DNA from 2 places in the Absicoccus intestinalis genome. Region 2 is predicted to be linked to the other one. Evidence: a T-box and tRNA genes for the amino acid it is inferred to sense, from the RefSeq annotation. Region 2 holds a T-box; the other holds one or more tRNA genes.
What was found. A T-box is a leader RNA that pairs with one kind of tRNA and senses whether it is charged. The one in region 2 lies ahead of thrS (threonine--tRNA ligase), so its partner is inferred to be a tRNA-Thr.

Region 1 (3,400 bases), on a different contig from region 2:
GCATCGGTTCCCTGCACCTGGAAACCAATCACACGACAACCAGGCAAATCCGACATCATCGCACTGCAAATCGTGTGGCCAATCGTTGTTCCAAAGCCTCTTTCTAATGGTTCAAAAATATAGGAACCAGAAGTATTTTCATCATTACAAGACTCTAGATGAAAAATGGCTCTTTCAAATTCCTGCATTCTAGTCCTCCTTTACTATCCACGAGGTCGTTTTGGTGGACGACATCCATTGTGTGGAATTGGTGTAACATCATTGATCATCTTGATCTCAAGTCCAGCAACTTGCAATGCTCGCACAGCCGCTTCTCGTCCTGGACCTGGTCCTTTGATCTCTACACTCACCGTCTTCATACCATGATCAGCTGCTGCTTTACCAGCGGCTTCACCAGCCAACTGAGCAGCATATGGTGTGCTCTTGCGGCTGCCTTTGAATCCTAAGGCTCCTGCACTGGACCATGATACCGCATTTCCTTGTTCATCTGTGATCGTTACGATCGTGTTATTGAAAGTTGAGTGGATATGTGCAACTCCACGCGCAACATTCTTTTTTGCACGACGTTTTGCTTTGGTTTTCTTCTGTGCCATACTCTACGCAACCTCCCTATTTCTTCTTGTTTGCCACTGTCTTGGCTTTTCCTTTACGCGTACGCGCATTGGTCTTTGTTCTCTGTCCTCGTACAGGCAATCCTTTTCTATGTCGGATACCACGATAACAACCAATCTCCATCAATCGTTTGATGTTCAATTGAACTTCGCGTCGAAGATCTCCTTCGACTTTAATGTTGTCGATTTCTTTACGAATCGCATTCATCTGCTCATCGCTCAGATCTTTTACACGAATATCTTCACTGACTTTTGCGTTTTCCAATACTTTCTTCGCTGTACTGTTTCCAATGCCATAAATATAGGTCAATGAAACAACGACGCGCTTATTGTTTGGAATATCTACACCTGCAATACGTGCCATTTCTTCCTCCTGTTAGTTTCCTTGTCTCTGTTTGTGCTTAGGGTTCTCACAGATTACCATGACTCTTCCCTTACGTCGAATGACTCGACATTTATCGCACATTGGTTTTACGGATGGTCTTACTTTCATATAAATAACCTCCTACTTTCTTCTAAATGTAATACGCCCACGTGTTAAATCATAGGGTGAAATTTCTACGGTTACACGATCACCTGGTAAAATGCGAATGTGGTGCATACGGATTTTACCAGAAACGTGAGCCATGATTTCGTGTCCGTTTTCCAATTTCACTTTAAAAGCCGCACTTGGTAAAGTATCTACAACGATACCATCTAATTCGATCACATCTTGTTTAGCCATGAACCTTGACTCCTCCTTTTCTGATGAAATGATAGGCATAAAAAGCCAATTACCATTATACTAAACTTTAAACACCTTGCCAAGTAAAAAAAAACAGGCCAAGCCTGTTTCAAACCCTTGGTGACCTGTAGGCGATTCGAACGCCTGACCCTTTGATTAAAAGTCAAATGCTCTACCAGCTGAGCTAACAGGTCAAAAAAAAAGTGGTGCCGACTAAAGGAATTGAACCCTCAACCTACTGATTACAAGTCAGTTGCTCTACCAATTGAGCTAAGTCGGCAAAAAAAATGGAGCAGGTGATGAGAATCGAACTCACGTAGTCAGCTTGGAAGGCTGAAGTTCTACCATTGAACTACACCTGCATAAAAAAATGGTGACCCGTAGGCGATTCGAACGCCTGACCCTTTGATTAAAAGTCAAATGCTCTACCAGCTGAGCTAACGGGTCACGATGGTGCCGACTAAAGGAATTGAACCCTCAACCTACTGATTACAAGTCAGTTGCTCTACCAATTGAGCTAAGTCGGCAAATATCAAATGGTGGAGGTTAACGGGCTCGAACCGCTGACCCTCTGCTTGTAAGGCAGATGCTCTCCCAACTGAGCTAAACCTCCAAATGGAGCAGGTGATGAGAATCGAACTCACGTAGTCAGCTTGGAAGGCTGAAGTTCTACCATTGAACTACACCTGCATAAAAAAGTGGCTGGGGTAGCTGGATTCGAACCAACGAGTGCAGGAGTCAAAGTCCTGTGCCTTACCGCTTGGCTATACCCCAATAAATGGTGGAGGAGGACAGATTCGAACTGTCGAACCCGAAGGAACTGAGTTACAGTCAGCCGCGTTTAGCCACTTCGCTACCCCTCCAAAACTATTTAAATGGTGGAGGTTAACGGGCTCGAACCGCTGACCCTCTGCTTGTAAGGCAGATGCTCTCCCAACTGAGCTAAACCTCCGTCATTGCTTGGCGCTTTTATATATTACCAAGAGACGTACTCTTTGTCAAATCATTTTCTGTACTTTTTTTAATAATTCTTGATATCGTTTTTTCAAAGCACAAGTACAAGCCGAACGCATTGCCTTTTCGTTTACCCGATGATTGATGTGTACCACATTTTGATCTTGCATGACCACGATCGTACCTTGAATGCATTCTCTTGGTTTTCCATAAATACTTTTGATACGAATGGCACCAAAACGACGACACAGACTCAGGTCCACATCCGAATGCATTTGAAAATAAGGAATGGAATACAACACCGTATCGGATGGTGAAACAATATAAGCGGGCACCCCCATTTCTTCCAACAAAGGCTGCCATTCCATACAAAGACGCAATGCACGCACACTTTTCGGCTTATCCAATGCATCCAATACAAATATCATATACGTTCCTTGTGTATGTCTCAGTAATTCTTTCATTTGTAAATGTATTGTAGCATTCTTTTTTCAATAGTAAAATAGATGTATGGAATACATTGGATTAGATATTGGTACCCACACCATACGTTACATCAAAGAAAATACTATTTTATTTGATCAAGCGTCCCTATTGGCTTTTGATACCAATAAAAAAACAATTGCGATTGGCACCGAAGCTAGTCAACTGCGCGGTACACGACATGTCCGTAACTATCGCCGTCTATCTGAACTTTATAGCTATTTGGATGAAATCTTTAATCGCTATGAAAGTTTTCGTTTGTTTCACAAAACAACTGTCTTCTTTACCACTCCTTCTACCTTTGATAAAAAACAATGTGAAAAAATACGTCATCATATTCTCGAACAAGGTGCGACACAAGTTATCTATGATAAAGAACTTTGGTGTGCAGCCATTGGCGCCAAACTGCAAATTAACACATCCATCTCCGCATGTATGTTATATATGGGACATGCCTCTTGTGATATTGCCTGTTTTTCAAATGGCATCATTCAAAAAGAAAGTCATTCACCATATGGTGGTGCCCAAATTCTACAAACTTTCTATCGATGGATCCAAAAAAAATACAATCTTCAAGTCAGTCAACCCTTTATCGAACAGATATTGTTCCAATTTGGTCAAAGTCGTG
Region 2 (3,400 bases):
CTAAGGTATTCACTCCATTGAGCATTGCTTCACGAGCATCTTTTGAAAAACGTACTTCTTTTGCCATAACTATTCCTCCTATATATTATCGATTTACTGCAATGATATCTTCATCTTTGATCACTACATATTCTTCGTCATCAATTTTGATATTTGTTCCGGCATATTCTTTAAATAATACTTTATCGCCCTTGGCATAATCTGGCTTTTCGACTCCAGTTCCAATTTCTTCAACGATCGCAAATTTTGATTTTTCTTTGCCACTCGTCAAGATAATTCCACTTGCGGTCGTCTTTTCTTCTTTTTCTTTTTTCAATAAAACAAAATCATGTAAAGGTTTAATCATACTAGCATCCTCCTTTTTAGCACTTGTCTATTTCAATTGCTAACTGTAGTATATCACAACATTTAGCACTGTCAACATCAAAGTGCTTAAAAAATCAGATCCATATCTATGGATCTGATCTTGCCTATTCAGCTTTAAATAATTCTTTAGTATCCACTTCGGAAACAAAACGTTGAATGGCATCTTCCAATGAAACTGTTTCTGATTTACGAGAACCACTCTTTCGAATCGTTACCGTATTTTCAGCCATTTCGCCATCACCAACAACCAATTGATAATTAATATGCTTGATTTGTGCTTCACGAACACGATAACCTAATTTTTCATTACGATCATCTAGATCAACACGCAATCCTTTTGCCTGCAATGCTTCTTGTACTTGTTTCGCATAGACCAAATGTTTTTCCTGATGAACAGGAATGACAACCAATTGATGAGGAGCCATCCACAATGGGAAATGACCAGCAAAATGTTCGGTCAAAATACCAATGAAACGTTCAAAAGAACCAAAGACAACACGATGCAACATGATTGGTGTCTTACGAGATCCATCTTTATCCACATAGACAGCGCCAAAACGACCTGGTAAATTCATATCCAATTGAACCGTACCACATTGCCAAATACGTCCCAAACTATCCTTGATATGGAAATCCAATTTTGGACCATAGAAAGCACCATCGCCTGGATTTACAACAAAATCTTTTCCAGCTTTACGGCACGCCTCAGCCAAAGCTTTTTCACTCTTTTCCCAAACATCCAATTCACCAATATAGCTTTCTGGACGAGTAGACAATTCAATATTGTATGTCAATCCTAAAACACTATAAATACGATCAATCAGGGCAATGATACGTCCTACTTCATCTTCAATTTGATCGACAGTCACAAAAATATGTGAATCATCTTGGGTAAATTCACGAACGCGGAACAATCCGTTTAATGCACCAGAAGCTTCATTTCGATGCACAAGTCCTTCTTCAGCTAATCGAAGGGGTAAATCTTTGTAAGAATGCAAAGAATTGTTATAGACCAACACAGCGCCTGGGCAATTCATTGGTTTGATCGCAAATTCACGATTTTCTACTTTTGAAGTATACATATTTTGTTTATAGTGTCCCCAATGTCCAGAGGTTTCCCATAATTCTTTAGACATCATGATAGGTGTACGAACAAATTGATATCCTTCTTTGACATGTTCTTCATGCCAATATTCTTCCAATTGTCTTTGAAGGATCATTCCATCTGGAAGGAAGAATGGCATACCAGGTGCAAATTCAGACATCATAAATAAGCCCATTTCACGACCAATCTTCTTGTGATCACGTTTCTTTGCTTCCTCTAAAGCTTCCAGGTATTTGTCTAGATCTTCTTTTGTATCGAAACATACACCATAAATACGTTGTAACATTTTATTGTTGACATCACCTTTCCAGTAAGCACCAGAATGTTTCATCAACTTAAAATAACGACACTTCTTTGTACTCTCTACATGAGGACCTCGACATAAGTCGGTAAAGTCACCTTGCGTATACATCGAAATGTTTGTACCTTCCGGCATACGAGTAATCAAATCGACTTTATATGGATCATCTTTAAAACGCGCCAAAGCCTCTTCTCGGCTGATTTCCTGACGAACGATACGTTTATCCGATTTCGCACATTTCTTCATCTCTTTTGTGATCTTATCCAGATCTTCATCTGTGATCGTATGATCACCTAGATCCATATCATAATAGAATCCTTCTTCCACGACAGGTCCAACCCAAAATTTAGCATCTGGCCAAATATGACGAACGGCTTGGGCCATTAAATGCGCACATGAATGATTCAATGTTTTTAAATGTTCATCTTCAGTAAAGTTCACAAGTTCCATTTTGTTTCCTCCTAAATAAAAAAACGTCCTATATAAGGACGTTGTGAACGCGGTACCACCTTAATTTACAGAAAAATTCTGTACATCTCAAGTGTTGTTAACGCCAACTTACGGCACACTCTTTCGAGGGCAACTCCAAGGGAGTAAATAAAAATCTGCGCAAAGAATTTACACCAACCATTCTTCTCTCTAGATTGCATGATTCCTATTCATGTCCTTTTCAACATTATTGTCCTCATTATAAACTATTCGATGTTAAAATGCACGATAGAATTTATTTTTTCATTCTATTTCAGTAAACTGCCTCAATTCATCGAAAATAAAGCTACTAAGAAGTTTGATATTTAAACCTCCATCTATTATTCTTGCCATCTTCTTCTACTTTGAAGAAGTGAATTTCGACAAAAGGAAATTCTGCATGATTCAAAAATCATCGTTCTTTATTCTGCTTCTCATTTTTCTGGCGATAGTTCCGTCTTCGATTGGCTTGTTTTTTTACTTTCGGATGCGGTCGATAAATTTCAAAACAAACCCCATCTTCCGTATTATATCCTTTCACAAGATAACGATTGGCCTTCACCACTTTATCAACAATGGATAAACCCAAACCAAAACGACCCCCTTCCCCTTTTTCATAGGGATGAAACAACGTTTCAATCCGATCTTCATCCATTTTTGGTCCATCATTGGATATTTTTAGATCATCTTCGTGCAATTCAATTCGAATATATGTTTTCGCATAACGAAATGCATTTTCCATGATATTTTCAATGGTCACTCGCCAAGATTCCAACAAACCATCAAAGAACACTTCTTCCATGTCTGTTTGAATTTCTATATCCTTACGAATGACGGCTGTATTTAAGACAACTTGTTCAACAACATCTTTCATATTGGTAACGACACCTTCGGCATCACTGGTGATCAAATATTCGACCCGATTTAAATACAAAAGATTATGAACTTTATCTTCCAAACGTTGTGCATTATCAATGATCACATCAACACTTTTTTCCATCGTACCATAAGGATAGATCCCATCTTTGATGGATTCGGCATAGGATTTAATGGTTGCGATAGGTGTCTTCAAATCATGAGAAATGTTATGGATCATTTCCTCTTTGGCTTTTTCCTGCTTTGTCAATTCATCCTTCATATTGACCAAAGCATCCGCCACT

Region 1: it has a tRNA-Thr gene. The T-box ahead of thrS (threonine--tRNA ligase) is inferred to sense a tRNA for this amino acid. The anticodon was not compared.

Annotation. Positions count from the first base shown of each region.
Region 1 is NZ_JALBUS010000012.1:13,637-17,036, forward strand. Features, by position in the region: gene MOZ64_RS08005 (DNA-directed RNA polymerase subunit alpha) at 1-188, opposite strand, end outside; gene rpsK (30S ribosomal protein S11) at 204-593, opposite strand; gene rpsM (30S ribosomal protein S13) at 610-975, opposite strand; gene rpmJ (50S ribosomal protein L36) at 988-1,104, opposite strand; gene infA (translation initiation factor IF-1) at 1,117-1,335, opposite strand; tRNA gene MOZ64_RS08030 (tRNA-Lys) at 1,454-1,529, opposite strand; tRNA gene MOZ64_RS08035 (tRNA-Thr) at 1,540-1,615, opposite strand; tRNA gene MOZ64_RS08040 (tRNA-Gly) at 1,624-1,697, opposite strand; tRNA gene MOZ64_RS08045 (tRNA-Lys) at 1,707-1,782, opposite strand; tRNA gene MOZ64_RS08050 (tRNA-Thr) at 1,787-1,862, opposite strand; tRNA gene MOZ64_RS08055 (tRNA-Val) at 1,873-1,948, opposite strand; tRNA gene MOZ64_RS08060 (tRNA-Gly) at 1,952-2,025, opposite strand; tRNA gene MOZ64_RS08065 (tRNA-Gln) at 2,035-2,109, opposite strand; tRNA gene MOZ64_RS08070 (tRNA-Tyr) at 2,115-2,198, opposite strand; tRNA gene MOZ64_RS08075 (tRNA-Val) at 2,212-2,287, opposite strand; gene MOZ64_RS08080 (hypothetical protein) at 2,334-2,717, opposite strand; gene MOZ64_RS08085 (rod shape-determining protein) at 2,800-3,400, shown strand, end outside.
Region 2 is NZ_JALBUS010000004.1:23,214-26,613, forward strand. Features, by position in the region: gene groL (chaperonin GroEL) at 1-67, opposite strand, end outside; gene MOZ64_RS03260 (co-chaperone GroES) at 86-346, opposite strand; gene thrS (threonine--tRNA ligase) at 471-2,222, opposite strand; T-box leader at 2,254-2,455, opposite strand; gene MOZ64_RS03270 (HAMP domain-containing sensor histidine kinase) at 2,653-3,400, opposite strand, start outside.